Regions from separate parts of the Rossellomorea vietnamensis genome, predicted to be linked through region 2. Evidence: predicted binding sites of a transcription regulator. Region 2 holds the regulator's gene; each other region holds the start of a gene.
What was found. Region 2 encodes LexA, which represses DNA repair genes until DNA is damaged. Its sites were predicted from a motif close to CGAACATATGTTCG; they were not measured.

Region 1: the regulator LexA is predicted to act here: its motif matches at 1,445-1,458, upstream of uvrB (excinuclease ABC subunit UvrB).
Region 3: the regulator LexA is predicted to act here: its motif matches at 1,149-1,162, upstream of N5C46_RS22880 (ImmA/IrrE family metallo-endopeptidase).
Region 4: the regulator LexA is predicted to act here: its motif matches at 2,347-2,360, upstream of N5C46_RS06955 (YhjD family protein).

What each region holds. Positions count from the first base shown of each region.
Region 1 covers NZ_CP104558.1:3,477,427-3,485,514, forward strand. Annotated here, with positions in the region: gene N5C46_RS17720 (N-acetylmuramoyl-L-alanine amidase) at 1-989, opposite strand, end outside; gene uvrB (excinuclease ABC subunit UvrB) at 1,581-3,563, shown strand; gene uvrA (excinuclease ABC subunit UvrA) at 3,571-6,444, shown strand; gene N5C46_RS17735 (magnetosome magnetite crystal formation protein family) at 6,654-6,968, shown strand; gene N5C46_RS17740 (DUF4097 family beta strand repeat-containing protein) at 6,991-8,088, shown strand, end outside.
Region 2 covers NZ_CP104558.1:791,661-799,748, reverse strand. Annotated here, with positions in the region: gene N5C46_RS04240 (IS1182 family transposase) at 1-409, opposite strand, end outside; gene N5C46_RS04235 (trimeric intracellular cation channel family protein) at 529-1,137, opposite strand; gene hflX (GTPase HflX) at 1,341-2,594, shown strand; gene N5C46_RS04225 (methionine gamma-lyase family protein) at 2,612-3,880, shown strand; gene N5C46_RS04220 (MerR family transcriptional regulator) at 4,029-4,445, shown strand; gene glnA (type I glutamate--ammonia ligase) at 4,483-5,817, shown strand; gene lexA (transcriptional repressor LexA) at 6,013-6,633, opposite strand; gene yneA (cell division suppressor protein YneA) at 6,789-7,115, shown strand; gene N5C46_RS04200 (YneB family resolvase-like protein) at 7,127-7,777, shown strand; gene N5C46_RS04195 (DUF896 domain-containing protein) at 7,882-8,088, shown strand, end outside.
Region 3 covers NZ_CP104558.1:4,461,755-4,469,842, forward strand. Annotated here, with positions in the region: gene N5C46_RS22875 (recombinase family protein) at 1-569, opposite strand, end outside; gene N5C46_RS22880 (ImmA/IrrE family metallo-endopeptidase) at 636-1,124, opposite strand; gene N5C46_RS22885 (hypothetical protein) at 1,321-2,355, shown strand; gene N5C46_RS22890 (HNH endonuclease) at 2,502-3,269, shown strand; gene N5C46_RS22895 (hypothetical protein) at 3,293-4,132, shown strand; gene N5C46_RS22900 (NUMOD4 domain-containing protein) at 4,150-4,401, shown strand; gene N5C46_RS22905 (hypothetical protein) at 4,637-7,372, shown strand; gene N5C46_RS22910 (hypothetical protein) at 7,627-8,088, shown strand, end outside.
Region 4 covers NZ_CP104558.1:1,355,483-1,363,570, forward strand. Annotated here, with positions in the region: gene N5C46_RS06950 (S9 family peptidase) at 211-2,181, opposite strand; gene N5C46_RS06955 (YhjD family protein) at 2,389-2,778, shown strand; gene N5C46_RS06960 (competence protein ComK) at 2,786-3,355, opposite strand; gene N5C46_RS06965 (IDEAL domain-containing protein) at 3,552-3,788, shown strand; gene N5C46_RS06970 (DUF421 domain-containing protein) at 3,909-4,589, shown strand; gene N5C46_RS06975 (hypothetical protein) at 4,627-4,950, opposite strand; gene N5C46_RS06980 (M48 family metallopeptidase) at 5,131-6,402, opposite strand; gene N5C46_RS06985 (AzlD domain-containing protein) at 6,690-7,001, opposite strand; gene N5C46_RS06990 (AzlC family ABC transporter permease) at 6,998-7,717, opposite strand; gene N5C46_RS06995 (helix-turn-helix domain-containing protein) at 7,820-8,088, shown strand, end outside.

The DNA.
Region 1 (8,088 bases), 1.8 Mb from region 2:
TGGGTCGTTTCCCGCTGAAACACGGTTTTGGTTAGATCATAGCTGATTTCCGTATCGTGGAGGACGATGTACTTGATCTCCTGGTTATCATGTGGACGGTTGGCTTTGTCGTAGTTGCCGTAAGACCACTCATAGAATGTTCCGTCATGATTGATTTTCTTGTAAGCTGCCGGGACATAATGACAGGCAAGGCCTTTCGGACAATCGGCCTTGTTTTCTTCGCCGTCTGATTTTAAGTGTAATGGATTGATGGTTTCTTTATCGGGAGTGATCTGTTTTGGAGCGAGATGGATGGAAGAGCCATCCTCTGTCTGTTTCGCCGCTCCATTGTTGATCGTTTCATACACTCGATCGGCAAAATCCCTTGCTCCCGCCTCGTCGGAAGAACCACTGTATTTCGCCACGGCCCCGTACCAATCGTCAAGGCCCTTCGGCTTTTTACCGACCGTCTGATCCGCATATTTTGCAAGTAAGGCCGCAGCTCCGCGGATGTTTTGTTTTTGATCTTTTTTTAGATCCCCGGATGGGAGGGAGAGCAGGTCCGCCGCTGCGGTTAATGTGTGAAGGGAAGGATCTGAAAGAGAAATATCTGCTTGCTTCCCAGTTGGCACAACACCCTGCATGGGAGCGTCTTCTTTTCCTGATAGAAACATATGAAGCGGATTGTCCGATGTGTCAGGACCTTCCAAGTTGTCCACATTGACATCCGTCAGATGCATCAACCCGTAGCCGCCGGAAGCGCTTGGCTTACCGCCGTGATGCTCCCATAACGACATGTTATACCCCACTGCAAGGAGTATTTCAACGGGTACGTCAAATTCTTGAGCGGCTTGTCGGAATGCCTTCTGTAATTCGGATGAATCCACCGTGGCCGCACGTGCAATTCCTTGAGAAGAAAGGGATGGGGACAATGGTGTCATGGCGGAACCTAGTAAGAACCCCGTTAAACTGAGACTGCCTGCAACTTTCAACCATTTTGATTTTTTCATACATTCCTCCTGTGCTTATGTAGTTTAGCTGAATCTATTAAAAAGCTTATAGAATAATAGACTGAATAGTCAATCAATTATTGGATATATGCCTAGATGAATAATTCATGAAAGTGGAAATGAGGGGAGAAATGATTGAATTGTGGATAAAGAGTGAATTATGTGAATAACAAAGCATCTCCCATGGTTATTCACAGTTTGAAATCGAATACAGGGGATTTGTTCACAAGAAATTTGACGAAATGTGTATAAGATTACGTATTTTCCACAAGCAAAGCTAACTTATGCACATGGTTATACACAGGTTGTGCATAGAAATGTTCGAATGGTGTCGAAAAAAGATGGTCATAACTCTCGGCTCTGTCGAATGTAAAATTCTCAGCTGTTTCTTTCTCAAAATGGAAAGTTATCCACAGTGTTGATAGATTTGGAGGTCCGTCCCTCAAAAAGAAAAACGAACTTTTGTTCGCTTATTATTGGTTAATAAGGAAGGAAATGTGGTAGAATGTGTATAAATGAATGTGCAGTGTTTAAGATGGGTATAAGTAGGTAAATACAAGGTAGCAGTCCTTTATTATAGGAGGTTTCACGGTGAAAGATCAATTCGAGCTCAAATCCAAATATAAACCAGAGGGGGACCAGCCCCTTGCCATAGAGAAGCTGGTACAGGGCATAAATGAAGGAAAACGGCATCAAACGTTACTTGGGGCGACAGGGACAGGGAAGACCTTCACCGTCTCCAATGTGATCAAGCAGGTTGAAAAGCCGACCCTCATCATCGCCCATAATAAAACATTGGCGGGACAGCTCTACAGTGAATTCAAAGAGTTTTTCCCCGACAATGCCGTTGAATATTTTGTGAGTTACTATGATTATTATCAGCCGGAAGCATACGTTCCGCAAACGGATACCTTCATTGAAAAGGATGCCAGCATCAATGATGAAATCGATAAATTGAGACACTCTGCCACATCTTCCCTGTTTGAGCGGAAAGATGTCATCATCATTGCCAGCGTGTCCTGTATTTACGGTTTAGGTAATCCGGAAGAGTATCGTGAGCTCGTCCTATCCCTCAGGACCGGGATGGAAATTGAACGGAACCAATTGCTTCGCAAGCTTGTGGATATCCAATATGAACGAAATGACATCGACTTTCAGCGCGGGACTTTCCGTGTGCGCGGAGACGTCGTGGAAATTTTCCCGGCTTCCCGTGATGAACACTGTATGCGTGTGGAATTTTTCGGGGATGAAATCGACAGGATCCGTGAAGTGGATGCCCTCACCGGCGAAATCATGGGTGACCGTGATCATATCGCGATTTTCCCGGCTTCCCACTTCGTAACCCGTGAAGAGAAATTACAGGTTGCCATCAAGAATATTGAAAAAGAGCTGGAAGAACAGCTGGCGATCATGAAGGAAGAGAACAAGCTGCTGGAAGCTCAGCGGCTGGAACAGCGTACCCGCTATGACCTGGAAATGATGAGGGAGATGGGGTTCTGTTCAGGGATCGAGAACTATTCACGCCACCTGACATTAAGACCGGCAGGATCGACCCCCTATACGCTTCTGGACTATTTCCCTGATGACTTCCTGATCGTAGTGGATGAGTCCCATGTGACGCTTCCTCAGATCAGGGGAATGTTCAACGGGGACCAGGCACGTAAAAAAGTGCTCGTGGACCATGGATTCCGTCTGCCTTCAGCCATGGACAATCGTCCTCTTCGCTTTGAAGAGTTCGAAAAGAAAACCCAGCAGCTTCTCTACGTTTCAGCAACTCCCGGACCTTATGAGTTGGAGCATAGTCCTGAGATGGTCGAGCAGATCATCCGGCCGACGGGACTTCTTGATCCGGTCATCGAAGTGCGTCCGATTGAAGGGCAGATTGATGATCTCTTAGGTGAAATCAATGAACGGATCGAGAAAAACGAACGGGTTCTCGTGACGACGCTAACGAAGAAAATGTCAGAGGATCTTTCTGCCTACCTGAAGGAAATCGGGATCAAAGTTCAATACCTCCATTCTGAAATCAAGACGTTGGAGCGTATCGAGATCATCCGGGATCTGCGTTTGGGGAAATACGACGTGTTAGTCGGGATCAACTTACTCCGTGAAGGTCTGGATATACCTGAAGTGTCACTTGTCACCATATTAGATGCTGACAAAGAAGGCTTCCTGCGTTCGGAGCGTTCCCTGATCCAGACGATCGGACGTGCAGCCCGTAACAGTAACGGAAGAGTCATCATGTACGCAGACAAAATCACCGACTCCATGCAAAAAGCATTGGATGAAACCGAACGTCGCCGTACGATACAACAGGAATACAACGAAAAGCACGGCGTGACCCCGACGACGATTCAGAAAGAAATCAGGGATGTCATCCGGGCGACCCATGCCGCTGAAGAAGCAGGGGTTTATGAAGGAGAACAGACAAAGGTTTCGAAAATGTCTAAACCGGAGCGACAAAAACTTATTGCTAGCCTGGAAGTGGAAATGAAGGAAGCGGCCAAGGCACTGGACTTCGAACGTGCAGCACAGCTTCGTGATACCATTCTTGAGCTCAAGGCGGAAGGATGAACGAATTATGGCGCAGGATCAAATCATCGTACAAGGAGCAAGGGCTCATAATTTAAAAAATATAGATATCAACATCCCTAGGGATCAACTGGTCGTCTTGACCGGACTGTCTGGTTCGGGGAAATCTTCCCTTGCCTTTGATACCATTTATGCAGAGGGACAGAGACGATATGTCGAATCCCTTTCTGCTTATGCCCGTCAATTCCTCGGTCAGATGGATAAGCCAGATGTCGATGCCATCGAAGGGTTATCCCCGGCGATTTCCATCGATCAAAAAACGACGAGCCGCAATCCCCGTTCAACGGTTGGGACCGTAACGGAGATTTATGACTATCTTCGTCTGCTGTTTGCGAGGGTCGGAAAACCGATCTGTCCGAATCACGGGATCGAAATCACTTCCCAGACGATTGAACAGATGGTGGACAGGGTCCTTGAATATTCTGAAAGAACGAAGCTGCAAGTACTGGCACCCGTTGTTTCGGGCCGGAAAGGCACCCACGTAAAGACACTGGAAGACATCAAGAAGCAGGGGTTCGTACGTGTTCGCATCAATGGCGAGGTACAGGACCTTGGTGAAGAAATCTCATTGGAGAAAAATAAAAAGCACTCCATCGAAGTCATCATCGACCGTATCGTTGTGAAGGAAGGAGTGGCAGCCCGCCTCTCCGACTCCCTTGAAACGGCACTGAGACTGGCGGATGGTCAGGTGATCATCGATGTCATCGGGGAAGATGAGCTTCTATTCAGTGAACATCATGCCTGTCCATACTGTGGATTTTCCATCACGGAACTTGAGCCAAGGATGTTTTCGTTCAACAGTCCATTCGGGGCATGCCCAAGTTGTGACGGACTGGGGACCAAGCTTGAGGTGGATAAAGAACTCGTCATCCCCAATTGGGACCGTACCCTTGATGAGCATGCGATCGCCCCGTGGGAACCGACAAGTTCTCAATATTATCCATCCCTGTTGAAAGCGGTCTGTGACCATTATGAGATTCCCATGGACATCCCGGTAAAGGATATCCCGAAACATCAGATGGATAAGATCCTTTATGGATCCGGTAAGGATGAAATCTATTTCCGTTACGAGAACGATTTCGGCCAGGTCCGGGAGAACTATCTTCGTTTCGAAGGGGTCATTCCGAATGTGGAAAGACGCTACCGTGAAACGAGCTCGGATTATATCAGGGAGCAGATGGAAAAATACATGGCGCAGCAGGATTGTCCTGCCTGCAACGGCCATCGTTTGAAAGAAGAGAGCCTCGCCGTGAAGGTGGATTCCCTTCATATCGGCGAAGTGACAGCTTTTTCGATTGAAGAAGCAGAAGAGTTCTTCCAAAAACTCCAACTCTCCGAAAAAGATATGAAGATTGCCAACCTGATCCTCAGGGAAATCCGTGAACGACTTGGCTTCCTTGTAAATGTAGGTCTTGAATACCTGACACTCAGCCGTGCGGCAGGGACGCTTTCAGGCGGGGAGGCACAGCGGATTCGCCTGGCCACTCAGATCGGATCCCGTCTGACCGGGGTGCTATATATCCTGGATGAACCGTCCATCGGCTTGCATCAGCGGGATAATGATAGACTGATTGATACGTTAAAGAATATGCGTGAAATCGGTAATACGTTGATCGTTGTAGAGCATGATGAAGATACGATGATGGCGGCGGACTATCTGATTGATATCGGACCTGGAGCCGGGGTTCATGGTGGGGAAGTGGTTTCAGCCGGAACGCCACAGGAAGTGATGGATGATTCAAACTCATTGACCGGCCAGTATTTATCAGGGAAGAAATTCATCCCCCTTCCACAGGAAAGACGCAAGCCAGACGGCCGTTACCTGGAAATTGTGGGTGCGAAGGAAAACAACTTGAACAATGTCAAAGTCAAGCTTCCTTTAGGGATCTTCTCAGCTGTGACCGGGGTATCAGGATCAGGGAAGAGTACGCTGATCAATGAAATTCTCCACAAGTCACTGGCTCAAAAGCTTCATAACGCAAAATCAAAGCCTGGTGAGCATAAAGAAGTGAAGGGCATAGAGCATCTGGATAAAGTCATTGATATCGATCAATCACCGATCGGCCGTACGCCGAGGTCCAACCCGGCGACCTATACAGGTGTGTTCGACGATATCCGCGATGTCTTTGCCACCACAAACGAAGCAAAGGTCCGTGGTTATAAAAAAGGACGCTTCAGCTTTAACGTCAAGGGTGGCCGCTGTGAAGCATGTCGCGGAGACGGGATCATCAAGATTGAAATGCACTTCCTGCCGGATGTGTACGTGCCTTGTGAGGTTTGCCATGGAAAGCGGTACAACCGCGAAACCCTTGAAGTGAAATACAAAGATAAAAATATCTCCGACGTCCTTGAAATGACCGTCGAAGATGCAGTGAAATTCTTTGAAAACATCCCTAAGATCAAGCGTAAGCTGCAGACCATCTTTGATGTGGGTCTAGGCTACATCACATTGGGGCAGCCGGCCACCACGCTATCGGGCGGGGAAGCCCAGCGTGTGAAACTGGCGTCTGAATTGCATCGCCGTTCGACAGGCCGCTCTCTCTACATCCTTGATGAGCCGACGACTGGACTTCATGTCGATGACATCGCCCGTCTCCTTGTCGTCCTTCAACGACTCGTTGAAAACGGGGACACCGTCCTTGTCATCGAACACAATCTCGATGTCATCAAGGCAGCCGACTACCTTGTCGACCTTGGTCCGGAAGGCGGGGACAAAGGCGGCAAAATCGTCGCAACCGGCACCCCTGAAAAAGTGGCCGAAGTACAAGGCTCCTACACAGGGAAATACCTGAAACCGGTCCTTGAACGCGATCGTGAACGGATGAAAAAGAAAATCCGCGAAAAAGAAGAAGTCACCAATTAATCCAAAAGAGAGATGCATCGAGCATCTCTCTTTTACTTCATGCTCGCATCCAAACGGGGAATATAGAAAAACACCTCCCCATACCTACCCAAACTCAGCCTTCAGATGGAGTCTAGGCACACATCCCATATGAGAAAATAAGATTATAACAAATGCATTGAAACTTTTTGCCCAGCGTATCGTAAATAATAGTAGAGGAGATGATGAAGATGGAGACCAATAAGGTTCTGTCCGCTCTATGCTATTTTAGTATATTTTTTGCCGGCTTCCTTTTTCCCCTGATCGTCTATTTCGTATCAGACAATCCACACGTGAAAAAGGATGCCAAATCAGCGTTTTTATCTCACTTGTTACCGGTCGTAGCGGTTCCCCTTGTGTTCGCAGGTTTGGTTATGGATATGGGGGTTTTCGCAAGTGGGGCGGGGTTGCCTGTCTTTACCGTCATCATGATCGGTTTAGCCATATTACTTAGTGTTGTCGTGGTCATTTGGAATGTGTATAAGGGCATCAAAGTACTTTTATAATCAATAAAGGGGATGAAAGAGTATGAATGAAGAACGTAAACGCATTTTGGATATGTTGGAAAACGGAACGATATCGGCACAGGAAGCAGTGGCATTATTGGAAGCACTTGAAGAAAAGCCGCATGCATCTAAACCGAAAAAAGAGAAGGATTTCCTTGATGAGTTTGTATCAATTTTTCAAGACGAAAAAAAGGGTGAAAAAGAGCACTCATCCCATTCGGGGAACCCGAAAGATAAGCTCCTTGATTTCATGAATTCGGCCCTCTCTAAGATCAAGAATTTCGACTTCGACTTTCAATGGAATCAGTCGGTGGAATTGTCCCATGTCTACCAGCAGCCCAATACGGAGTTTGAAAAAATTGATATCGATGTGGCCAATGGGAAGGTGGAGATGATTCCATGGGATGGTGAGGAAGTTCGGGTGGAATGTGAAGCAAAGGTGTATCGCACGGAAGACCATGAAGAAGCTAGAAAGCAGTTTATGGAGAATACGTCGTTTGCCGTTGACGGGGATACGCTCTATTACTCGACGCAATTAAAGTGGATGAAGGTGGACTCCAAGCTATATATCCCGAAACACCAGTATAAAAGGATTTCTGTCCGTTTGTTCAACGGTGGGTTAAAAGCGGGGAATTTAGATGTTCAAGACCTCCGTGCCAAGGCAGCCAATGGGAAGATCCAGATCGACCGCCTGACTGCTAAGAAAGCGGAAGTCGAAACGTCCAACGGCGCGATCTCCATTTTGAACGCGAAAGCGGATCATGTGGAGGCAGAATCCATTAACGGCAAGGTGCACGTGGAAGGAGATATTTCGTACTCAGACGTTCAATCCCTGAATGGAAATATCGTATGTGCCCTGACCGGAGAGAAATCCGATACGGTACATGCAAAAACAGTGACGGGGAATATCGATTTGTATGTTCCTGAAAACATCAATATTTCCGGTGAAGCCAAATCGAATTTCGGTAGTTTCAAGGTCGAACTGCAGGGTATTGATGTATTAGAGGAAAAAAATGAAGTGGTACAGAAATCGATCCGTTTCAGCCGTAAGACGGATTCAGCGGATAAGCTTCATCTTTTTGCGGAAACAAAAGCGGGATCTGTCCTCATAAAAAAACAT
Region 2 (8,088 bases):
CTTTGGTCATCGCTTCTTTCAAAATGCGGTAGAAAATTTGTTCAAAGAGATCCGTATCGTGGAAGCGCCTAACGTAGTTTTTACCGAAGGTTGAAAAGTGAGGGATTTTCTCTTTGAACGAATACCCAATAAACCATCGATAAGCAACGTTGGTTTCGATTTCTTTGATGGTTTGACGCATGGAGCGTATGCCAAAGAGGTATTGGGTAAAGACCATTTTAATGAGAACAACGGGATCAATACCAGGCCGCCCATTGTCTAAACAATATTTATCTTCTACTAAGTCATAAATAAATTCAAAATCAATCGCTTGTTCAACTTTCCTAACTAGATGATCCTCAGGAACAAGTTCATCTAGCGCAACCATTTCAATTTGATTTCTTCCTTCTTTAGTGTGTTTTGATAACATTTTTATCCCCCACAAAAGCTTTATTCCTTTCTATTATACAAAAAAAGCTTGTAGACTTGGTCTAATTCTTAGACTTTGTCTACAAGCTGATGCATTCACTTGTGAATGCATTTTTATCATTAAACATGAGCCCGTAAACTTCTATTTGGCAACCTCCATTTATATAGGTAGGAGAGTACCCGTAAAGCGGTCGTAATGACGAAAAGGGAATATAGTTCTAATGCTGAATTGACTATACCAAGTCCGATCGCCGCTCCACACAAAACTGCCCATACCGCATAAATTTCCGATCTGAGGACTAAAGGTTTCCGGCCAGCCAGAAGGTCACGGATCATTCCACCACCACTACCGGTTAAAACGGCAGCCACGATGATCGCACTGATGGGGTGGTTCATTTCAGAAGCATATAACGCCCCCTGAATCGCAAAAGCCGATAGACCAATGGCGTCAAAGAAATTCCCCCACTTCCTCCAATGTTTCAAAAGATTATTGGGGAACAGAAAGACCGCTGTAATGGAGAGAAGGGCAATCTGAAACAACATTCCCTGCTCCCATAAAGCAGAAACGGGTACACCGATCAGTAAATTCCGGATGGCGCCTCCCCCGAACGCAGTGACAATTCCTAATATATAAACACCGAGGATATCATATTCCTCTTCCATGGCAATGATAGCTCCTGAAATAGCAAAAGCAATGGTACCGATGATACTCAGTACTTCCCACGTCATACACATTCCTCCTCACCCTATTACAATATGCTACATGCCATTATGTAGAATCTTGAAGTAGTGTTATGTCATAATCAAACATACTGATTTTAACACGTATTTGCTTATTTGCAACCATTTTTCATTGCTTTTTACATAGAGTTTACGATGTGGATTTGATATGATGGGAAATAGAATGAAACGGAAAGAAAGAAGGTTGTTTTTTGAAGAATGAAAATCTAGAAAAAGTCATTCTGGTGGGATGTCAACTGGACGATGATGACCTGCATTTTCAGTATAGTTTAACGGAACTTGCGGAGCTGACAGCAACAGCTCAAGGTCAAGTTGCTGCCACCCTTATTCAAAAGCGTGACAGGATCCATCCAAGTACGTATATCGGAAAGGGTAAAGTGGAGGAACTGGTTCTATTGGAAGAACAGTTTGAAGCGGACATCATCATCTTTAATGATGAACTATCCCCCAGTCAGATTCGGAACTTATCAAAAGAATTAAACGGCAGGGTGATTGACCGTACACAACTAATATTGGACATTTTTGCACAGCGTGCCCGCTCAAGAGAAGGGAAATTACAAGTAGAACTTGCCCAGCTTCAGTACTTGCTGCCGAGACTCATCGGTCAGGGGGCGTCCCTCTCGAGGCTTGGCGGCGGGATAGGCACCAGGGGACCAGGTGAAACGAAGCTCGAAAGTGATCGGCGTCACATCCATAAAAGGATTGACGATATTAAGAAGCAATTACAAACCATAGTTGATCATAGAGAAAGGTACCGCGGGAGAAGAAAGCGGAACAAAGCTTTCCAGATTGCACTCGTCGGATACACAAACGCTGGAAAATCCACGTTGTTCAATCGGATTTCACTGGCTGATTCCTATGAAGAAAATCAATTATTTGCTACCTTGGATCCGATGACGAGGAAAATGCCTTTGCCCAGTGGATATTCCACGTTACTGACAGATACCGTAGGGTTCATTCAAGATTTACCGACCACATTGGTTGCGGCATTTCGCTCTACCCTTGAAGAAGTAAAGGAGGCAGACCTCCTTCTTCATATTGTGGACAGTTCAAATCCCGACTACAGTCAGCACGAAAAGACAGTGCAATCCTTATTGAAAGATCTGGAAATGGATGGACTGCAGCAGCTCACGGTATACAACAAGCGGGATGAGATGGATCCCGAATTTGTTCCCGACAGCGAATCAGATACCATCCTCATAAGTGCCTTGAACGAAGAGGACAGAGTGGAGCTGCTGATTAAAATAGAAGAAATCGTAAAGAATCAAATGATACCTTATCATGTATTTGTCCCTGTGAAGGAAGGGAAGCTGCTATCCCAATTAAAGAGTGAAACCATCTTGAGTAAATTGGAATTCCAGGAAGCGAGTCAAGAATATGAAATGACCGGATTTCACCTTGAAGATCATCCGATCGCAGGAAGCATCAAGAAATTTCAAAAGTAGAAGGGAACCAACACCAAATGTTTGAACAATTAGTAAATGGAACGGCATTACAATCACTTGTAACGAAAGTGGAAGCAGATATCAAAGACATACATAAAAAAATCGATGAACGGTCTGAAAGCAACCAGTTCAACGTTTTAAGAGCATTTCAGAAGCACCGGGTAAGCGATTCTCACTTCATCCCGTCCACAGGCTATGGCTATGACGATGCTGGAAGGGATACCCTTGAATGCATATATGCAGATGTATTTGGAGGGGAAGCAGGGCTTGTGCGTCCACAGATCATTTCTGGTACCCATGCCATCTCCATCGCTTTGTTCGGTATACTCCGGCCGGGAGATGAATTAGTGTACATAACAGGGAAACCTTATGATACATTAGAAGAAATTGTAGGAAGCCGGGGAAAGGGTACTGGTTCACTCAAAGACTTTCATATCGACTATCAGAGCGTTGATTTAGATGAGTCAGGAAAAGTCGATTTCGAAAAGGTGGCACGGACCATTTCAACAAAGACAAAAATGGTTGGGATCCAGCGATCAAAAGGGTATGCCAACCGCCCATCCTTTACAATTGAAGAAATTAAGGAAATGATTGATTTCATTAAAGAAATTGATCCTGGAATTGTTGTGTTCGTAGATAACTGCTACGGGGAATTTGTCGAAGTGAAAGAACCCTGTCACGTCGGGGCGGATCTAATGGCGGGCTCCCTTATTAAAAATCCTGGTGGCGGCCTTGCGAAAACAGGTGGATATATCGTCGGGAAGAAAGAGTATGTAGAAGCCTGTTCCTTCCGTATGACCTCGCCGGGAATCGGGGCGGAGGCTGGGGCATCTCTCTACAGCCTTCAAGAAATGTATCAAGGATTCTTTTTGGCGCCTCATGTGGTTGCGCAATCATTAAAAGGAGCGGTTTTCACTTCTGCACTACTGACCGCGCTTGGCATGAACACAGACCCTTCACCTCATTCCAGGCGCACGGACTTAATACAATCGGTGCAATTTGATGACAGGGAAAAGATGATCGCTTTCTGTCAGGCAATCCAATCTGCCTCACCGATCAATTCGCATTTCACGCCTTATCCGAACTATATGCCGGGCTATGAGGATGATGTCATCATGGCCGCAGGAACGTTCATTCAGGGAGCGAGCATTGAATTATCGGCGGATGGACCTATAAGACCACCTTATATAGCTTATGTTCAAGGCGGGTTGACATACTCCCATGTAAAAATCGCCGTTTGCTCTGCGGTGGACAACTTAATTGAAAAAGGTTTAATCACCATTTAAAAAGGATATTAAAGGAGTAATTGGATAGTCTAAAGTGGACTATCCAATTCTTTTGATTACTTATGTAAGAAAAACTCACATTTGATTGACAGAACTCCTGACATTACATATAATGAATTCAAGAAGGAAAACAAAAGGAGGAATCAAGATGAGCGGAAGTGAAATTCGTCGAACGATGGCATTATTTCCAATCAGTATTGTCATGCAGCTCACGGACTTAACGGCTCGTCAGATTCGATACTACGAAGAGCATCAACTGATAAACCCGGCAAGGACCGAGGGGAATCGCCGGCTCTTTTCCTTGAATGACATTGATAAGTTATTAGAAGTGAAGGATCTGTTAGATCAAGGTATCAACATGGCAGGGATTAAGAAGATCTTTTCTGTATCCGGTCATAATGAAAGCAAAGTCGTATCTGACGTAAGTAATGAAAAGGAAGAAAAAGCAAGACAGGATCTATCTGACGACGAGCTGCGTAAATTACTTCGCAATGAATTGATCCATTCCGGTCGATTCAATCGATCATCTCTGCGTCAAGGAGATATGTCCCGCTTCTTTCATTAAATAAACCCTTTAATAAACTTGAGGAGGAATTACGTAAATGGCAAAGTATACTAAGGAAGATGTTGCAAGATTAGCGAATGAAGAAGGAGTTAAGTTCATTCGACTACAATTCACCGACATTTTAGGGACGATCAAGAACGTAGAAATCCCTCTAAGTCAGCTTGAAAAAGCTTTAGATAACAAAATGATGTTTGATGGTTCTTCCATTGAAGGATTTGTCCGTATCGAAGAATCAGATATGTATCTTTTCCCTGATTTAGACACATGGTTGGTTTTCCCTTGGACAGCTGAAAAAGGGAAGGTAGCCCGTCTGATCTGTGATATTTACAATCCTGATGGCACTCCGTTTGAGGGAGATCCCCGTAATAACCTAAAACGCATTTTAGGTGAAATGGAGGAACTTGGGTTCACTGACTTCAATCTTGGGCCAGAGCCGGAATTCTTCCTCTTTAAATTAGATGTAAATGGCGAACCAACGTTGGAATTAAATGATAACGGTGGCTATTTCGACCTCGCCCCTACCGATTTAGGGGAGAACTGCCGTCGTGATATCGCTTTAGAACTTGAAGAAATGGGCTTTGAAATCGAAGCATCTCACCATGAAGTAGCTCCTGGCCAACATGAGATCGACTTCAAATATGCAAATGCATTAAAAGCTTGTGATGATATTCAGACATTCAAACTGGTAGTTAAAACGATTGCCCGTAAACACGGTTTGCACGCTACATTCATGCCGAAACCATTATTCGGTGTTAATGGTTCAGGAATGCACTGTAATATGTCCCTGTTCAAAAATGGAGTGAACTCTTTCTTTGATGAAAAAGGTGACTTGCAACTAAGCGATACTGCGCGTCAATTCCTTGCTGGTATCATTAAGCACGCCACTGCTTTTACAGCGATTACCAACCCGACTGTAAATTCTTATAAGCGCTTAGTACCTGGATACGAAGCACCTTGCTATGTTGCCTGGTCTGCGCGTAATCGTAGCCCGTTAATCCGTATCCCGGCTTCCCGCGGCTTGAGCACACGCGTTGAAGTCCGCAGCGTCGACCCTGCAGCAAATCCTTACCTTGCTATGGCTGTATTACTTGCGGCTGGATTAGATGGAATCAAGAATAACCTACCGGCTCCTAAGCCGATTGACCGCAACATCTATGTCATGGACAAAAAAGAGCGTGAGGAAGCAGGTATCGTGGATCTTCCTGCAACTTTACATGCGGCTCTTGAAACATTAAAAACGAATGAAGTCATCGTTAAGTCCCTTGGCGAACACATATTCGAACACTTTGTGGAAGCGAAGGAAATCGAGTGGGATATGTTCCGTACACAAGTACACCCTTGGGAACGTGAACAATACATTCAAATGTATTAATAACCAGAAACCCTCAACGATCTATCGTTGAGGGTTTTTTGTACGAAGTTAAGGCTCAGAGGGGAATCAGGGAAGGAAACGATATGAAAAAAGCCTGGGGATGGAAATTTCGGCTTCCAACCTCAGGCTTTTTCATTATTATGAGAACTGGTTGAAAATGGGATCCGGAATGCCCTATGCATACCGATGCCATTTTCAATGAACTTGACGATACACCCCTACCACTTTACCCAATATGGAGACGTTTCGCAAAATGATTGGTTCCATTGTTGAGTTCTCTGGCTGCAGACGTACATAATCCTTTTCTTTGAAGAAGCGCTTTACCGTTGCTTCATCTTCATCGGTCATGGCAACGACGATATCTCCGTTGTTCGCTGTCTGCTGCTGGCGAACAATGACAAAATCCCCATCCAATATGCCGGCTTCGATCATACTGTCTCCCATGATTTCAAGCATGAAGACCTGCTCATCCGAAGGGGCCATCCGCTCGGGCAATGGGAAAAATTCCTCCACATTTTCAACAGCCGTAATCGGTTGACCTGCTGTGACTTTACCGATTAAAGGAACGTTTACTACACGTTGTCGCGGAATCGTATCTTCTTCAAGGTCCAGAATTTCAATCGCTCTCGGCTTAGTCGGATCACGACGGATCAGACCTTTACTTTCAAGCCTCGCTAAATGTCCATGTACAGTGGAACTGGAAGCAAGACCGACGGCTTCCCCGATTTCACGTACGGAAGGGGGATACCCTTTTTCTCTGACTGCAACTTTAATATATTGTAGTATGTCCTGCTGTCTCTTCGACAATTTTGTCATGTTCACGCACCTCTATTATAGATCTTATGTTCCCATTATAGCATGTCACGATTATTGATACAAACATAAGTTCGAATTTTGTTGACACCAAACGAGTGTTCGTATTACAATGAAAATAACAAAACAGAACAAACATTCGTATGGGGGGTAATTTTATGTTAACACATATTTGGAATCGATTCTCTTACATTATTATATTATTTGTTTTAGTCCTTTCAGCATCTTGCTATTTATTAATCAATATGACAAATCAACCTTCCTACCAAAGTATCACAGTAGAGGAGGGTGATACTCTCTGGACTATTGCCAAACAGTATAATGAAGAATATTCTATGACAGTGGAAGAATTTATCGCCTGGGTTGGGGAAGAGAACGAATTAAACTCTTTTGCCATCAAACCTGGTGAATCACTTGTGTTACCGATTGAAAATCCAACAATATCAACTCAATCAGATTTCGAACTGGTCATGAACGAAGAATAGAGGGATAGAAGATGAAAGCAGTCATATACTGCAGGGTAAGTACCAAGAAAAACACACAGGAAACATCATTGGAGCGGCAGGAAGAAGAACTCGTTAAATTGGCAAACGAACATCATTATGAAGTAAGTTCGGTCATCAGGGATCAGGCGAGTGGCTTTGAATTGGACCGTCCAGGTGTTTTGGAACTTTTGGACCTGGTCAGGGATAAATCAATCGAGGCAGTGCTTATTCAGGACGAAACAAGGATCGGCAGGGGAAATGCCAAGATCGCCCTTATCCACTGTCTGTTAAAAGAAGAAGTGAAAATCATCAGTCAGACTCATAGTGGTGAATTACACTTATCCGAATCCGATTCTATGGTCATCAACATAGTCAGCATGGTTGAGGAATATCAACGTAAGCTTCATAACCTTAAAATTAAGCGGGGCATGAAGCGGGCTGTTGAAAATGGCTTTCAGCCTCATAAAAATTTAAAAAATAAAGGGAATGTAGAAGGAAGGGAACGCATTGAAGTGCCGGTCGAGGAAATCGTGCGATTAAGGAAAAATGAACTAACCTTCGCGGAGATTGCAGCTACTCTCAGGGGATTCGGATACGATGTATCCAAAGCTACCGTACATAGACGCTTCAAGGAATATATGTCGTCCCGTGATCATGCATAACCCTTGTTTTATCTCCTTTATTCTAGTAACATGACGGTAGTGTGATACACTGCTTTTAGAATGTTTTAGATTTTGCAAACTATGCAATAAAGGAGTTTTTATAGATGCTTTCAAAATCAAAAATGAATAGAATCAATGAACTTGCCAAAAAGTCCAAAAGTAGCGGACTTACTGAACAGGAAGCGAAAGAACAGACCAAACTTAGAAAAGAATATCTAGAAACGTTCCGTCAATCCATGAAGGGAACAATTGAAAATACAAGAATCTTTGATCCTGAAGGAAATGAAGTAACACCTAAAAAAATCCAAGAT
Region 3 (8,088 bases), 850 kb from region 2:
TTACCCTCAATGTAATAATTAAAGATCCTTTGCACAGTTAAAGCTTCCTCCTCATTTATTTTAAGCGACTTGTTTTCTTTATCTAAGTCATATCCATAAGGCGCCTGGTTAATCACCCAGTTCCCCTCACGAGCCTTTTGTTCCATACCCATGCGTATTCTTTCTCCGGTATTTTCTCTCTCCCATTGAGCTAATGCAGCTACTATAGTTATGAACATTCTACCCATTGCAGTGGTCGTATCGTATACTTCTGTGGCTGATTTGAATTTACAATCGTTTTTATCGAAGGTCTCCAAAATGTTATATAGATCACGAACTGATCTCGTCAAACGATCCAGGCGGTAAACCAAGACACAATCAATTAAATTTTGCTCAATGTGCTTCATCATTCTTTCCAGATTCGGTCTATTCGTATCTTTAGCACTGTATCCATCATCAATATAGATTTCGAATATATCCCATCCCTGGGAGACACAGTACGCTTTTAAGCGGTCTGTTTGGGCCCGGATAGAATATCCCTCTGAAGCTTGCTCAGTTGTACTAACACGTACATATACTGCTGCTTTCATACAATCACTTCCTTTAAAACTAAATTACTCATAAATTATGAACAAAAAAATAGCGATCTTGGTAATTTAATAAAAGTTCCTTGCCAGATGGTTCCTTCGAATAATCTGCTCCAATCGTTCCTCACATAGTTCTGGAGAGACAAGGAATATATCTGACATTTGTTTAATAACATCACAATCATTCAGGGGAATGTATTTGATCATGTGATAGGGGATAGCTGCGTATTGAGTGAAATGATGTGCGTCCCATTCTTGGAGCTCTCTAAAAGAAGCTGGCATAATGGTTTGAACTCCGGAATGCCTCAAGATATGGCATAACTCATGAAAGAAAATTTCTCTGTGTTTTTCAATAGGTTCTCTACTATCGATTACAATGTCTTGATATCTACCGATGACATGGAAGCTACTTGGGATAGGTTTTCTCTTTACATAAATGCCTAGGAACCTACATATTCGCTCCTCACTTATTAAACTTGGGGTGGTTATTCCTAACTTCATGTAGAACCTAGAAACCCAATCTTCTAATCCGGTGGTCCTGTATGTTAATTGGTACATTTTGCTCACCTCGGTAACATTATACAAACATATGTTCGTATTTTCAACAAAAAGCAATAGAGGCGTAAAATTATCCAAACATTTATGAAGGTATAAAAATGGGGAATAGGTTTAGTTGGGAGAATAGAATGAGATATCTCTAGCTATGTTAAAAATGGTATAAATGTATTATTATAGAATTGGAATATTTTCCTTTGTGAAAAACTACATAAAGAACATTTTGAGAGTTGGCGATGAAAAAATGATTTATCAAAAATATACTGAAGTATTGTTGAGGTTACATGAATCTTACCATCAATTAGTTTTAATGAAATTCAATAATGTTGAAGATTTTAATACTGATTATTGGTTAACCCAAATAGATGAGCAATTTAGAGATAAGATATTATTTACCCGTTACCAAGCCCTAGATAACACATACTATTTTAAGCCTCAATTCAAGTTTTACGATTCAAAAAAATACGGGGTCTTCTTTATTGAATATAGGAGTTATACGGGTAAAATATCGAAGAACATTTTCAACAATACTGTTAAATATATTTCTTATTTGAAAAGGACATTTTATGACGAAAAGTTGGAAGAAAAACTAAGTAATTTAGTAAAACCTAATTCTAATAATCAGTTTTGGAATGCAAAACAATCATTGTTTGATTTTTATGTTTCTACTGGAAATAGATATCACAATTTATATGGTGGGGATGCAACTCATTATAATTTAATTCTAGACTTGCTAGAACATTCAAATTACATTAACTGTCTTAGAATATGGAGAGGTGATGACATAATTGATTTAATTGAAGACGATGATGAGAGAGATGCATTAACAACGTTATCACTTTTAATGTTTGAACAGGAAGTTAATTACGGAAGATATGAATTTCAACAAAATACCAACTTTTTTAAAGATGAGTCTAAGAAAAAATACTATAGATCTAGAGACATGCTAATGGGATTTATAAATATGGCATTTTCTGATACTAAGCGATTTAATGATTATCCTCATTGGGAGAAAGCAAACAATCAAAAAGCTTACCCCCATTTTGGAAAAGGCGAAAAATTAGGTTTTAAGAATTTAAATGATAGTTATTTAGTGTACTTTACTGAATTTAATAAAGAGAAAAAGTATAAGGATGTAAAATCACTCATGGAAGTAAATAATTATTTGTTTGAGTTTAGAAGTTTTGTTCGTAATTCTGGTCAGAACCCACATTTTAATGGACTGACTTTGTAGAGAATTTATGTGGAGGATGGATTCATTAAGATGAGATGTAAATGTTCAATTTAAAAAGCGTATTTCCCTTTAGTGACATTGAATTTATCCAGTGTTTTAAAATCGTTTATAAGGCTTAATGAAATAGAAATGGAGTATGGGGATTAATGAATTTCAATAAAGAGGAACAGATTAAGAAACCTAATACAGTGAAAAAGAGGAACCCTAAATGGGAGAGAGACGAGTTAATTTTAGCTTTGGAATTATACTTTAGACATAATCCCAACACAATAAGTGCAAAGCACCAAGAAGTATTGAAACTAAGCAAAATACTAAATTCACTTCCTATACATGGCATCTCACCTGAATACGTAAATTTCAGAAACCCAAATGGTGTGTATATGAAAATGAGCAACTTTTTGAGGCTCGACCCTAATTATAAGGGTAAGGGTTTAGAAAGAGGATCAAAATTAGAAGAAGACGTATGGAATGAATTTTATTCCAATAAATCAAAACTTCGAGATTTAGCTACAAACATTAAAGCAAGTGTTGAATCTAAGAAGGAAGAAATAAAATTTCCTATTAACGAAGAAGAGGAAGAAGTTTTTCCTGAAGGAAAGATCCTATTTAGAGTTCATAAATTGCGAGAAAGAAATGTTGGGGCTGTTAAAAAGAAAAAACAACAGGCACTCGAAAATAATGAACTTTATTGTGAAATATGCCAGTTTGATTTTTTCAAAACATACGGAGAAATTGGGAAAGGTTTCATTGAATGTCACCATACTATACCGGTATCTGAATATACTGAGAAGAATAATACAAGGTTACAAGATTTAATTTTGGTCTGTTCAAATTGTCATAGAATGTTGCATAGAAGAAGGCCATGGCTTAATAAAGGTGATTTGATGAAGTTGATGGAGAAATCTTCAAAATAACTTTGCTCTCATTAGGAGGAAACATGAACCTTTTTAAATATCAAGGCCAAGAAGAGGATCATTATACTCATATATTAGCCTCAATCCTTAGTTATAATAATTTCCAAGTTGTTGAACCTTTTTTAGAAAATTTGTTGAAGGAAAGAGCTATAAACCTTAATTTTAAACAGGTATTAATTATGACAAGGAAAAGAATTTGCCCCCAAGAGGAGAAACCTTTTGAGTATATCATTGGTATAGCTCCGTACAAGAACATTGCTACTGCATCTAAGTTAGAAGATAACTCAGGTTCCATACCAGATGCGTGGATTTACGGTGAGAATTTTAATTTACTATTTGAATTTAAAATAAGAGGAGCCCTAGATAAGGGGCAAATTTCAGCCCACAAGAAATTATTATCCAGCAAAGATTCTGAAGTTCTCGAATACAACTGGAATGATGTTAAGGATAGTTTGCAAAAAATCGAGTTAAATGACCCGGTGCTCTTCTATTTAGTCCAATCCTTTATTGAAGTAATCCCTAGCTTTAAATCAAAAAGGCGGTCCTCAGGTATGCCAAAACAGATTATTAGTCAGATTAACAAGGAAAACGAGCTACATTTCATTATCACTGGAAGTAGAGTATCAAAGAATTATTCTTTAGATAAAGTTTATAAAGGAGAGAAAATCCAGTTGAACCGAGCATTAAATGGCATTCAAGAAGCACGTAGGTTTATCGCAAAATATGTCTTAAGTAACTACTATGATTTGCCAATCGAGTTCATAGGACAAGAAACAGTTATTAATGACTACTGTGTTGTTCCAGGTAGAAGCATGAAGAAAAATCAATGGAATCAATGGAGGATAGGAGCTTTTTTAAACTAAGATACTGGAGGAGAATTATGAGAAAGGAAATATATAAACCGATTATAGGTTATGAAGGACTATACGATATCTCCGAAACTGGAAAGGTGTATTCACACCGATCTAAAAGAACGCTTAAGAGGTGTGGGGATGAATATGGGTTTCATATCGTTAAGTTAAATAAAGGTGGCGATGCATCTAATCACAATGTATTTGAATTATGGAAAGTTGCTTTTCCTGTTGTGAATGATACAGAATTTAAAGGAACTAAAAAAATTATATATAGGTAATTTCATTCTGGTTCAGAATCGGGCTCCTACTCAAGGGAGCCTTTTTGATTATACAACCTATATTTTTACAGGTAAATATTAGATTAGTGGTTATTTTGTGCTATATTGATACTAGGAAAAACCCCAGGTATTTGGAAAGACGGGGGCCAAAATGATCTTTATTTAGTTAATTAATGAGCAAGACAGAAAAGCTCTTATAGAATTAGACAGGATTATTTATTAAGGGGGACCTATTGTGACTTTCATTAAAGACAAAATAAATGTTTTTATTAGTTCTAAATGCGGAGTAGAATCATATGACATTATTAGGGCAGCTCTTAAAAACTTATTAGAAAACACCGGATTTATAACCACTTACGTTTTTGAAGCTGGAGATGCGGCTTCAGTAACTGCAAGGGATGAGTATTTGAATAAGTTAGAGGACTGTCATGTTGTGCTATTTCTAATTGACAATAAAGAACCAAAAATTCCTGAAGGAGTTATGAAGGAATGGATGCATGCAAGGAAGATTGGTCGAAAAGCCATTTATCTTTTTTTAAATGACCCTTTAAAAAAAGAAAGTGAGATACAAAAGGAATTAAATGGGCCAAATGGTGCTCGATACAAAGTCGTAAATAATATCCAGGAGCTTATTGATACAGGCTTTAAAAGCGTTATGAATGATATAGTGAATATTTACAATGAATATTGTAAAAACAGACTAATAAAGTTGGAGGAACAGGGAACTCTAGATGAAAACGGTCAAGAGTATATAAATAATATTACACCAGTGGAAAAAAGTCTGATCAAGAAAAAAGAGCTAACTGGTTTTTCTAAGACTACTCAATTATTTAAAAATATTATATTTAAAAAAAATGAACAGATTGAACCCGATAATGAAATGGATGAATTCTCCTATTATTTAACGAAATACCTAATAGGAGAAGGCGAAATTTCAAAGATTAACTTTTCGCTGATAATGACTATTATTAATAATAAGTACGAAGGTAATTTAAAAGAAGTAATTAATAAAAGGTGGCAAGCTATTGAGTGGTATTATAAAGGAGATATGGAAAAAGCAATTTCTCAATTAAGTGAAGCTGTATCCCAAATTGAGGAACTAAAAATAGAAAAGTGGATTAGAGACGACATTCTTATAGATATCAGAAACTTTGAAAATAAAAAAATGAACAATTCTAATCAGGTGTTTATCTCTGATGCCCAAAAAAAAATAGAAGATAATAGTCACTTATTATATTTTCCGGCTATAGATAGAGTGCAAAAGAATATCAATAATGAAATTCTTAAAGACATAAATAAGTTCACTATTCAAAGTCCTTACAGTACATCGATTGGGTCTAAAATAGAATATCTCCTTGAAGATGTAGCAAAAAGTTTGTATATTGCTATTATTTATGGTTCATTAACCCATATATCACTCACAAATAGCTTACTGAAAGATATCTTCCAGCATTATTCACGAATTTATGATGAATACCAATTAAAATTTGAGTATTTGAGATTTAGCATTCTTGATCAAGATTATAAAAACATTAAACATATTTGCAATAATAACAGTGAAATTTTATCTTCGTGTAGCTTTGAAAAAATATATGAATTGTATAGGTTATCTAATTCCATACCATATGAGGGAGATAGAACTAAAACCAAATTAGTTTTGTTTAATCACCTTGGTTACTACTTTGGGGATAAGGACTATGACAACATTCAAGACGAAATATTTATTATCTTGAATAAGTGGCTTTATTCCGAACCAATAGTAGGAAACTGGTCGTTTATTTTTCAAGCATTAAAAGGAAATATCAGAAGAATAGATATTAACAAGGTTTTGCCTTTTTTAATTCAAATCATAAAAAATAAGTTTTTTAGATTTTACGATAATGTCTTTGATTTGCTTAAGAGTATTGATTGGAAGGTGAATGCACACCATATAAGAGAATTAAAGAAATTAATACTAGATTTATTAAAAGAAGATCAACTTAAGGATTCTAGGTTCTTTCAGAGTTTAATAATAAGTCTAAGAAGGCAATTCGTAGAGTTTAGTGAGTTCGATAAGACAATAGAAGAAGAGTGGGAAAAATTTCACAACCTATACAAGTTAGAAGTATTTGATTTATCCTTAGAGGAAAATAGTAATTACATTAAAAAGTATGTAGAAGAAATGGTTAATAGAAACAAAACCTTAGGGAAAAATGGAGTATACGGAACTTTTGCAACTTCCCCATATAGAATAATAAAAAATATTATATCGTATTCAAATCTTGTGCTCCCACAACCACTTTTTACAAAGGTAATAAAGAGTATTAAAGACACTTTGCTCAATCCAAAGCAATATGCAAATGAAAAGCTAGATGGTTTAGAACTCTTATTTGCTTTAAAATTGATGAATAACCGTGAGGACAAAATTGAATTTGATTGGGAAGCACTAAATATAGAGATCCAAAGTAACGTTAAAAATGTGTTAAACATATATCAAGGTATTTTCGAAAAAGATTCTGAACTAACTGTTAGACTATATTTGTATATATGGTTTATTGCAAACTCAGTTTCTGAAGATAAAGAGTTATTACTCTTACTATCAGTTTTTAATAAAGAAGATGTATATCAAAATATAAAATTATTAGAATCATTAAAGTTGTTTATCAGTTATCATGTCGAGAGTAAAAAAGAGATTCCAAATGCTCAAATTATTTTACATGTAATTTTATCAAAATCAAGGGATAGAGATTTTTATTTAAGGTACCATGCAATTGAATCCTTATTTCTAATGATAGGAAAAGGTTACGATGATTTAATTGTTAGTGAATTATCTGAACTAATTGAAGATCCGGATTACAGAATTAAAGCTATGATTATTAATAATGCTAATAAATTGAATTCTAAATATAAAGGTTCGATGGAAATAATTTTTGAAAAGGCTAAAATAGATAACAATTATATTATTCGAAGGAATGAATTAACCTTAAATTGATAGTCAAGAACCAGGATATCCTGGTTCTTGTTTTTTATCTGTTTAAGCTGCTTAGATACTAAGTACTTAAAATGCTTGTTTATTTCCTCAATCTCCTCTTTAATAGCAATATCAACTTCGAAAGAAAAAACTTAATTAGTTAAAGTGGATTATTGCTAGTGCAAGACACCTCCTATAGGAGTAATTTCATAGTTTTTAAGTTTTGTAATGGATGTTAAAATAAGGAGTAATAATTAAATCGTAGGGTGATAATATTGGAAACATATATAAATAGGTTCCGAAAAGAAAGTCCACGTTTATGGAGTTCATTTGAGCAATGCACTAAAGAGTTTCAAGATAAAGGATTTGAAAATTTTAGGAGTGGTAAGGGGATAATAATAGATAGCTATACTGCTAAGTATATGGATGTTAATCTACCCTCTAGTTATATGGTTTTTTTTATGTTTGCTTATTTGAAAAAATTCGAATATGAATATAAGCCAATCGAGAAGGTCCTATATGAAATTCCTTTCCGATTCCGTGGTGTCCAATTTCTTTTCACAGATAGAAAATTTGGTTTAAGACTATTTGCTGTAACGGATGATGAACAGATAATAAAAGACTTTTTTAAAAAAGTGAACAGTGCTGTGAAAATAGTGGAGCGTATGATGAACCCTTTATTAAAAGAAATTGTAAATCAAGGTAATATTACTTTTAATAATCAAATTCATTTTTTT
Region 4 (8,088 bases), 560 kb from region 2:
CTTCTTACTCTCTCATCATATCACACCGGAACAGGATTTCCATATTGCAATTTGACGTGTCGTTTTTATTAATACACGTTTTCCTAAAGCGGGGGATTGTAAACCTCATGCGGAACGGTAATTTTTTCAGGAGTGGCCATTCCCCCTCTCCCTCCTCCGATTCCCTCGAAAAAACTGCCATCCCCACCGGAATGACAGTTCTCCCAAACTCTATAAATGCTCCCCGAACCAGTCGACGATTTCCTGCAAACGGGCTTCCCGCATGGATGGCTTTCCTGTCCGGGAGAGATTGTGGTTGGATTCCGGGAAGCGGACGAACTTCGCCTCTTTATTCTCCCGTTTTAATGCGATGAATAACTGTTCTGCCTGCTCGATCGGACAGCGGTAATCCTTTTCGCTGTGAAGGATCAATAGAGGAGTGTCCATTTCCTTCACATAGGCGAGAGGAGAGTGCTTCCACAGAGTTTCAACGTCCCCAAGGTCGCTTTGGATCTGCCACTCGGAGAAATAGTATCCGATATCACTTACTCCATAAAAGCTGATCCAGTTACTGATCGATCGCTGGGTCACAGCTGCTTTGAACCTGTCGCTGTGACCGATGATCCAGTTGGTCATGAAGCCACCATAGCTTCCACCGGTCACGCCAAGGCGGGATTCATCGATGAACGGAAATTCCTTCAGTGCGTAATCCACTGCCTTCATGATATCTTCGTAATCCCCGCCGCCATAATCACCCCTTACGGCATCGACGAACTCCTGACCGTAGCCGTGACTTCCACGGGGATTGACGTATAAGACAGCATAGCCTGAGTTTGTGAGGACCTGGAACTCATGAAAGAATGTGTTTCCGTACATCGTATGAGGACCGCCATGAATTTCGACAATAAGGGGATACTTCTTTCCTTCCTCAAACCCCGCAGGTTTCATGATCCAGCCTTGGACCGGCCAATCTTTTGCCCCGTTGTACATGAACGATTCCGGAGAGGACAGTTCCCTCGCGGCAAGCAGATCCCCGTTTAAACGGGTGATGGGGGTGAGTTCTCCGGTTGGGACATGCAGTGTATACAATTCCCCTGGTTCTGTCGGTCTGCTCATGGCCAATAGGATGGTTTGGCGGTCCGAATCCAGGTCGAAGCCGTAGACATGCTGCTCTTCCTGTAAGAGTGCAGGATAAATGGCCCCCTCGATGTGAGCATAATAGAGGACCGTATTCCCCGAGTCCGATGCCAGAAAGTAAAAACTTTCATTGTCCTTAGACCACTGTATCCCCGTACGTGACGAGCCCTGGATGCTGTCGCTGTTAAGGTAATCCCCTACCGGCACATCCATTCCTTCAGTGAGGCAAACGGAGTATCCTGTCTCAAGTTCGTGAATATATATCTTATTATGTGTGGCGTTTTCAAATTCACGATTATGACCAATATAGGCGAGGCGCGTGCTATCCGGGGACCAGCTTGCTTCCCCGTAGTATCCCTGCTCTCCGTTCACTTGTTTCATCTCTTTAGTGCCAAGGTGAAAAAGATATAAATCGGACTGAAATGAAAAGTCCCTGTCTTCTTTCCTGTCTGTCGATACGGCAAGGTACTTTCCATCCGGGGACCATGAATGAAGCGTGTAGTCATGTTCATCATCCGTGAGCCTTTTCATTTCCTTCGTATCTACATTCACATATGCCATCTGTGAATATGAATCATCATGGAAGCCGCGATCATCACTTTTATATTTCATGCTTGTTGTAGCAAAAGGTTTTAATTTTCCCTCTTTTTCTTCTTTGTGATCGAACGTTCCGCATTTTTCTAAGCGAATGGATAAGGCAATCTTTTCACCGCATGGGGACCACACAGGATTCGAGACCGAAGTCCGACAGTCCGTGACCTGCTCTGCTTCCCCTCCATCCCGTCGGATGAGATAGAGCTGATTCACACCGGACCGGTTGGAGATGAAAGCAATCCTTTTTCCATCAGGTGACCATCTTGGTGACGAAATTCGCTGTTCCCCAAACGTCCATTGACGAATGGATTTTTCTTTTAGGTCGATACTATGTAAGGTTGAGAAATATTCATCTTTTTCTTCACACATCACCGTTTGAACAAATACAGCTTCATCTCCACCCGGTGAGAGCCTTGGATCCGATACAGCCTTTATTTCATAAAGGTCTTTTATGGTCATGCTTTTATTCATCTTACGGCACCTTCCTTTCATTCTGTCCCCTTTATCCTTTCGACATTGAAAATACGAATCCCTTCACGGATAAAAACCTGCGATCCCCTTCATAATAGAAACAAATTCAAATTCTACAATTTTCCCTATTGAAAGTAAATTGAAATCAACGTAAAATATGAAATACGAACATATGTTCTATACCAAAGTGAAAAGGAGTCTTTTCATATGACAAGGATACCGGAGACCGATCGGAATATTTTGGAGCAGGCCATCTATCTGCCCATGGTGCTGACGATATTGAATCGCGACCTGCAAGTCGTCGACAGCAGCCCGTTTAAATTAAAGAGACCGTATTTAGAGATGATCGAGGAGACGATGAAGGTCATTCAGGGAGAACTGGCCCACGTTAAAAAGTATATGAGGACGAATAAGATGAAGGTGGAGCGGATTCAATCGGATGATGCTTTCACGATGTACATGTTTTTGTATAAGGGATATGAAGAGCATCATAATTACTTCAATCCACGCCTCCGGAACCGGGTGGAGGATTTAATGAGACATTATCTGTTCCGCCGTTTCACGGAAACAAAGGCAGATACAACAAAAGAAGCGTGACAGTGGCTCACGCATCGGTTTTGTGTATATGTCGATTCAAATAGAACGTTTTTACATTATTCATTTCACTCTGGACCTTCGTATTATATTTACTTTCCATTTTGGCGATCCGCTGTGTATAGGCAATGCGCAGATCTGAGGTGCGGAGCATTTGGTTTTCAAAAGAACTGTAAGAAATGGGCACCGTGCAGGATTCATTGTTTTGTAAGAAGATTCGTGTTGATCCATTTGTCAACCGTTCGTATCCCCGGACATGGGAGTGGGAAATCCATGCACATTCCTGCTTTACTGGAGATGATGTCGGGAATAGATAAATGGACATATCAGGGTTGACCATGATGGGGGCTTTGTAGATGATACCCGTAAGTTTCTTCGTACCTTCTTTCCTGCCTTCATAAGAACAGCCAAAGAATTCACAACTTTTCTTGAGGATATCAAAGGGTTTGAACGGAGAAATCAATACGTCATCCACCTCTATTATTTTCGTAAATGTCCTGGCGCCATATTCCATAGGCTGAAGGATCATCGTATGGGGATTCACTTCATATTCTTCTATAATTCGAGATTTTTCTCTCATTTCATCGCCTCCATTTACATTTTTCACCAAAATAATACCACAAATTTCGAGGGTTGTCTCTCATATTTTTAAAAATTCTGATATTTATTCCCTTCCACTGTTCTATGAATAAAAAATTATCAGAATATTTAATTTTTTGGTTGAATTTTTACTACTTACCCCATATACTAATAAAAAGAATTCAGGGGTGACGTATATGGAAAGCAAAAAGTCCTATACAGAAATGATGAAAGCCGCTGCCATGACCCGGAAGAAAGCCGCTGAAAGAAGCGTAATGGAAATTTATATCGATATGGTCCTGCATGAAAGCATCTTAATGACACAGAAATCCAAGCTCTTAATTGACATTGATGCCGCCCTGGATACTAAGGATAAAGCACTGTTCATGAAATTATCAAAGGAATTAAATGAATTGAACGTAAGTTACGGATAATCATAAATGGCTGACTCCACCTTCCGAGTCAGCCATTCCCTTTTTATCGGACGGGCCTTTGGTCCCTCACGTGCATGACTTCCTCCCCATTGGCTAATCCTAATGGAGAATCTATACACGATGGAGCGAATCATCATGATCCTATTGATAAAAGTTCTGGTCCTCTACCTGATCACCATAGCGGCTATGAGGCTGATGGGTAAGTCTACAATCGTCCAGATGACCCCTTATGACCTGGTGGCCATCATCATCGTCGGGACCATTGCCTCTGAGCCATTGATTTCAACCAAATTCTGGCCGACCATCACAGCCCTCGTCTTTCTTGTCGGGCTCCATGTGCTGTTTTCATTCCTGACGTTAAGTCAATGGGGAAACCGGTTCTTCCTGGGAGAGCCGACCTTGTTAATTAAAAACGGGGAGATATTGGAGGATAATCTGGAGAAATCAAAAATCTCACTTATTCAATTATCATCCATCCTAAGATCTCAAGGGTACCCGAAGATTTCAGATGTGGACTACGCCATGCTTGAGCCCATCGGTGAAGTGAGTATTATACCCAAGGTGGAAAATACGCCGGTTACAGTGGAACATCTCAAGTTGAAGATCGACGATGAAGGCCTGCCGATTTCAGTCATAGTGGACGGAAAAATCCAAACCAGGAATTTGAAGCTCCTGGGAAAATCGAAGGAATGGCTGGAAACGCAGCTAACCAACTCCAACCTGCACCACAAAGATGTGATCTTCGCCTATATGACGGAAAAAGCGAAAAACCTGGTTATCAGCAAAAGAGAAAAGGCCTAGTGGGTGACCAGGCCTTTTTCTTTATGCCTTCAAGATTTCAATGGAAAATGTCCCCATAAACTTTTATCGTTAAATAGAATACGACTACAGTGTAAATTAAGGCTGTCCAAAATGATATCGAGTGATAGAATCTCTTCTTCTTTTTCCCTTTTAACATGTGTTGGATCCTTTGATACCGATAACCACCACCGTAAGCATAAATGATGATCAAAGTGATCAATATTCCAATGATTAATGACCATTCCATCATTGGGCGGCCAGTTTCGAGATAACTCCAAAATGGCAATCCCACTAACACCAACATAGTAAAAGCAATCTTACTAAAGTACAACAACAGTTTTTGGTTTATGATTCCTTCCATCCCCTACCACCTCTCCATCCAACTTTAAGTAACATTACTTATTTTACCATAAAAGTTATAATTTAGATAAAATAATTTATGTAACTTTCTATTTTCAAGTTATAGCTGGTTACATATTTTACGACGTTCATTCAAAAATAAAAAACCAAGTCAATTTAACTTTGACTCGGTTTTTTCTCTTTACTCTTTTTTCTTCTCCGCTTCATATTCCTCAAGCATCGACAGGCGTTCAAGCATTGTAGGATGTCCGTAACGGAAGATCTTCACCAACAGAGGAGGATTCACTTGGGATAACCCCACCTTCGATAACTTCTGGAAGGACGAGATGGCCGACTCCTTATCACCGGTCATTTCAATGGCGTAGCGGTCCGCCCTCGTTTCCTGGTACCTTGATATCCAGTTGCTGAGTGGGCTGATCGTAAACAACAGCATGGATGTAATCATTAAGAACAGTGGAAGTGAGCTCAAGTTCGAGACTTTCGATACTTTCAGATCATCACTGTGGTTCGCCACAATCCCCCTCATCAGCTTAGCGGTCAGGAATAGTCCGAAGAAGGACAGAACGAGATAGATCCCGATTCCGATATAGATATGCTTTTCCACGTAATGAGCCATTTCGTGGGCCATGACGAAGAGGATTTCCTTGTCTGTCAGCTTTTCGAGGGTCGTATCCCATAAGACGATCCTTGAATTGGACCCTACCCCGGTGACATATGCGTTAAGGGAATTGGTCTTCTCTGACATATCGACTTCAAACACGTGATCTGCAGGGATATCCGCCCTGTCGGCAAGTGAGAGGATCTGCTCTTCCAACGCCTTATCCTTCAATGGATAGAAATCATTGTAGAGGGGATCTATCAGTACAGGCTGAACAAACATCATGAAAATCGTGAATGGCACAGACAAAGCCCAGGCCGCAAGCCACCAGCGCTGTTTAAAGCGTTTCATCAAGGCATACAGGACCGAGACGATGATGAACATGAGCAGATAATTCACCCAGAAATCCGTGATTTCGTCCTTCATCCACATGGAAAACGTCTGAGTGGAGATGTGGTAGCTTTTTGAAATCTTATATGAAATGTACTGCAAAGGGAAAATAGCCACAAAAGAAGAAATCGATAACCAGAATAAGAAAATGGCCGTTTGAAGGAACCCATTCTTCACCGTCCCCCTCGCCCATTTTTCAAACACACGGGATACTCCGAAAATCAGGATCAGGAAATAGAATAACCATTCATACGGAGTGGATAAGAAAAACAAAAGATTCTTGATTTTGGAAAAGTCCTCACTCAACAGAATTTCTTTATTATTCATAAAAGTGGCCGGGTCCGCACTGCTTCCCTTATACGTTTCAGGTAAAGTGGAATCCGCCAGGAAAAATAAGTACACATATAAAAATAAGCCTAATAGCAAGTAAGCCAGTATTGATCTTAGCGCCCATTTTCTAGCCAACATACTTCCTCCCTTCGTCTTCACTACTATATGTAATACCCTGTCCAAAGTTTTAGAACCTAAACACGGACGGGGGGAGAAATGGTTCGGTTCATGCAGGGGGAAAACGTTAATCTGCCATTCTGGTGATTTACGTGCGGCATTTTGATTTCACCTGCCATATCATCATTATATCTGCCAGGATAAATTTTCATCTGTCATTTTTCAAATTTATATAGCATTCTCCAAAAGACGACGTCCATGTTCCATAAAAAAAAGCCACGATTGGAATCGTGACCAACAGCCTTCTACATGAAGAAGACCGAATACAAAGACAAAACGGAGATCGCCCCGATCACCACAAGGATCACGTTGGCACCCAAAAACGCAATGGCAAAGGCAGCAACCGTCCCCACTGCCCCAAACAGGAGGTTCCCTTCCTGTATGAGAAGAATACTCGGGAAAATCAACGCTCCCAAGACAGCAAAAGGGACATTCTTCAGCACTCCTTGAAAAAAAGGTGGAAGTTCCTTTCCCTTAAATACGAGGAAAGGGAGCATTCTGGGTATGTAGGTCACTACAGCCATTCCAATGATCATCCACACAATGGAAGGATTCATATGGTTTTCCCCCTTCCTTTCAGCATGACGACTGCCTCTACGATCACGGCAGAAACAAGTGTGGCGGCGACAATCGACCAGCCGTTTGAAAGATTTGTGGTGAACAGGAGGGTACTATTCAGAGCCCCTGCGACCACGGCTAAAAATGTAACCTTGACGCTCTTTTTCATAGAAGGAACGAGAAGTCCGACAAACATGGCATACAAAGCAATGGTCATACTGGCCTGAAGAAATTCGGGGAGAATCTCTCCGATAAAATATCCCACTCCGGAATTAACGACCCAACTGCCGTATGAAATGAGCATAACGCCAACGGCAAACCCCGTCCGTACTTTCCCCTCTTTGACACTGATGACCGTAAAGGTCTCATCCGTGATGCCAAACGCATAAAAAAGCTTTTTAAACAAACGGTCTTCTTCAAGCTTCTCACTTAACGAAGCAGACATCAGAAAGTGACGGATGTTTACAATGAACGTTGTGAGAATGATTTCAATCATTCCCGTACCCACCGCAATCAGACTCAAGGATATATATTGAGCAGCCCCTGCGAACACGAGCATGCTCATCAGGATCGTCTCCGTCACTGTAAGCCCGGTTGTGCGTGCCAACAGGCCAAACGTCAGGGCCACAGGCATATATCCAATGGCAATGCTGATGCCACCCTGCAGGCCATAGCGAAAGTCACTTACTTTTTTCGTAGAAAGAAGTGCTTCCATCCATTCACATCCTTTATAATAAGTGTTATCCACTATTTAAATTTTTTGATAATTTATTATATTATACATATAGACGTTATAATACACAAGAGGAGTTTTAGCATGGAAAATTTCCCGATACAAATTGGTGAGAATATCAGAAAGATCCGGAGAGAACGGGGATTCAGCCTTGAACAAATGGCTGAACGGACAGGGGTCAGCAAGGCAATGATCGGTCAAATTGAACGGGGTGATTCGAACCCTACCGTCGCCATTCTGTGGAAGATTGCCAATGGCTTGAAGGTATCCTTTTCTTCCCTCATTGAGAAGCCGAGCAGCCAGGTGTCCATCATTCATTATGAAGACGTCCAGCCTGTGCTTGAAGATGACGG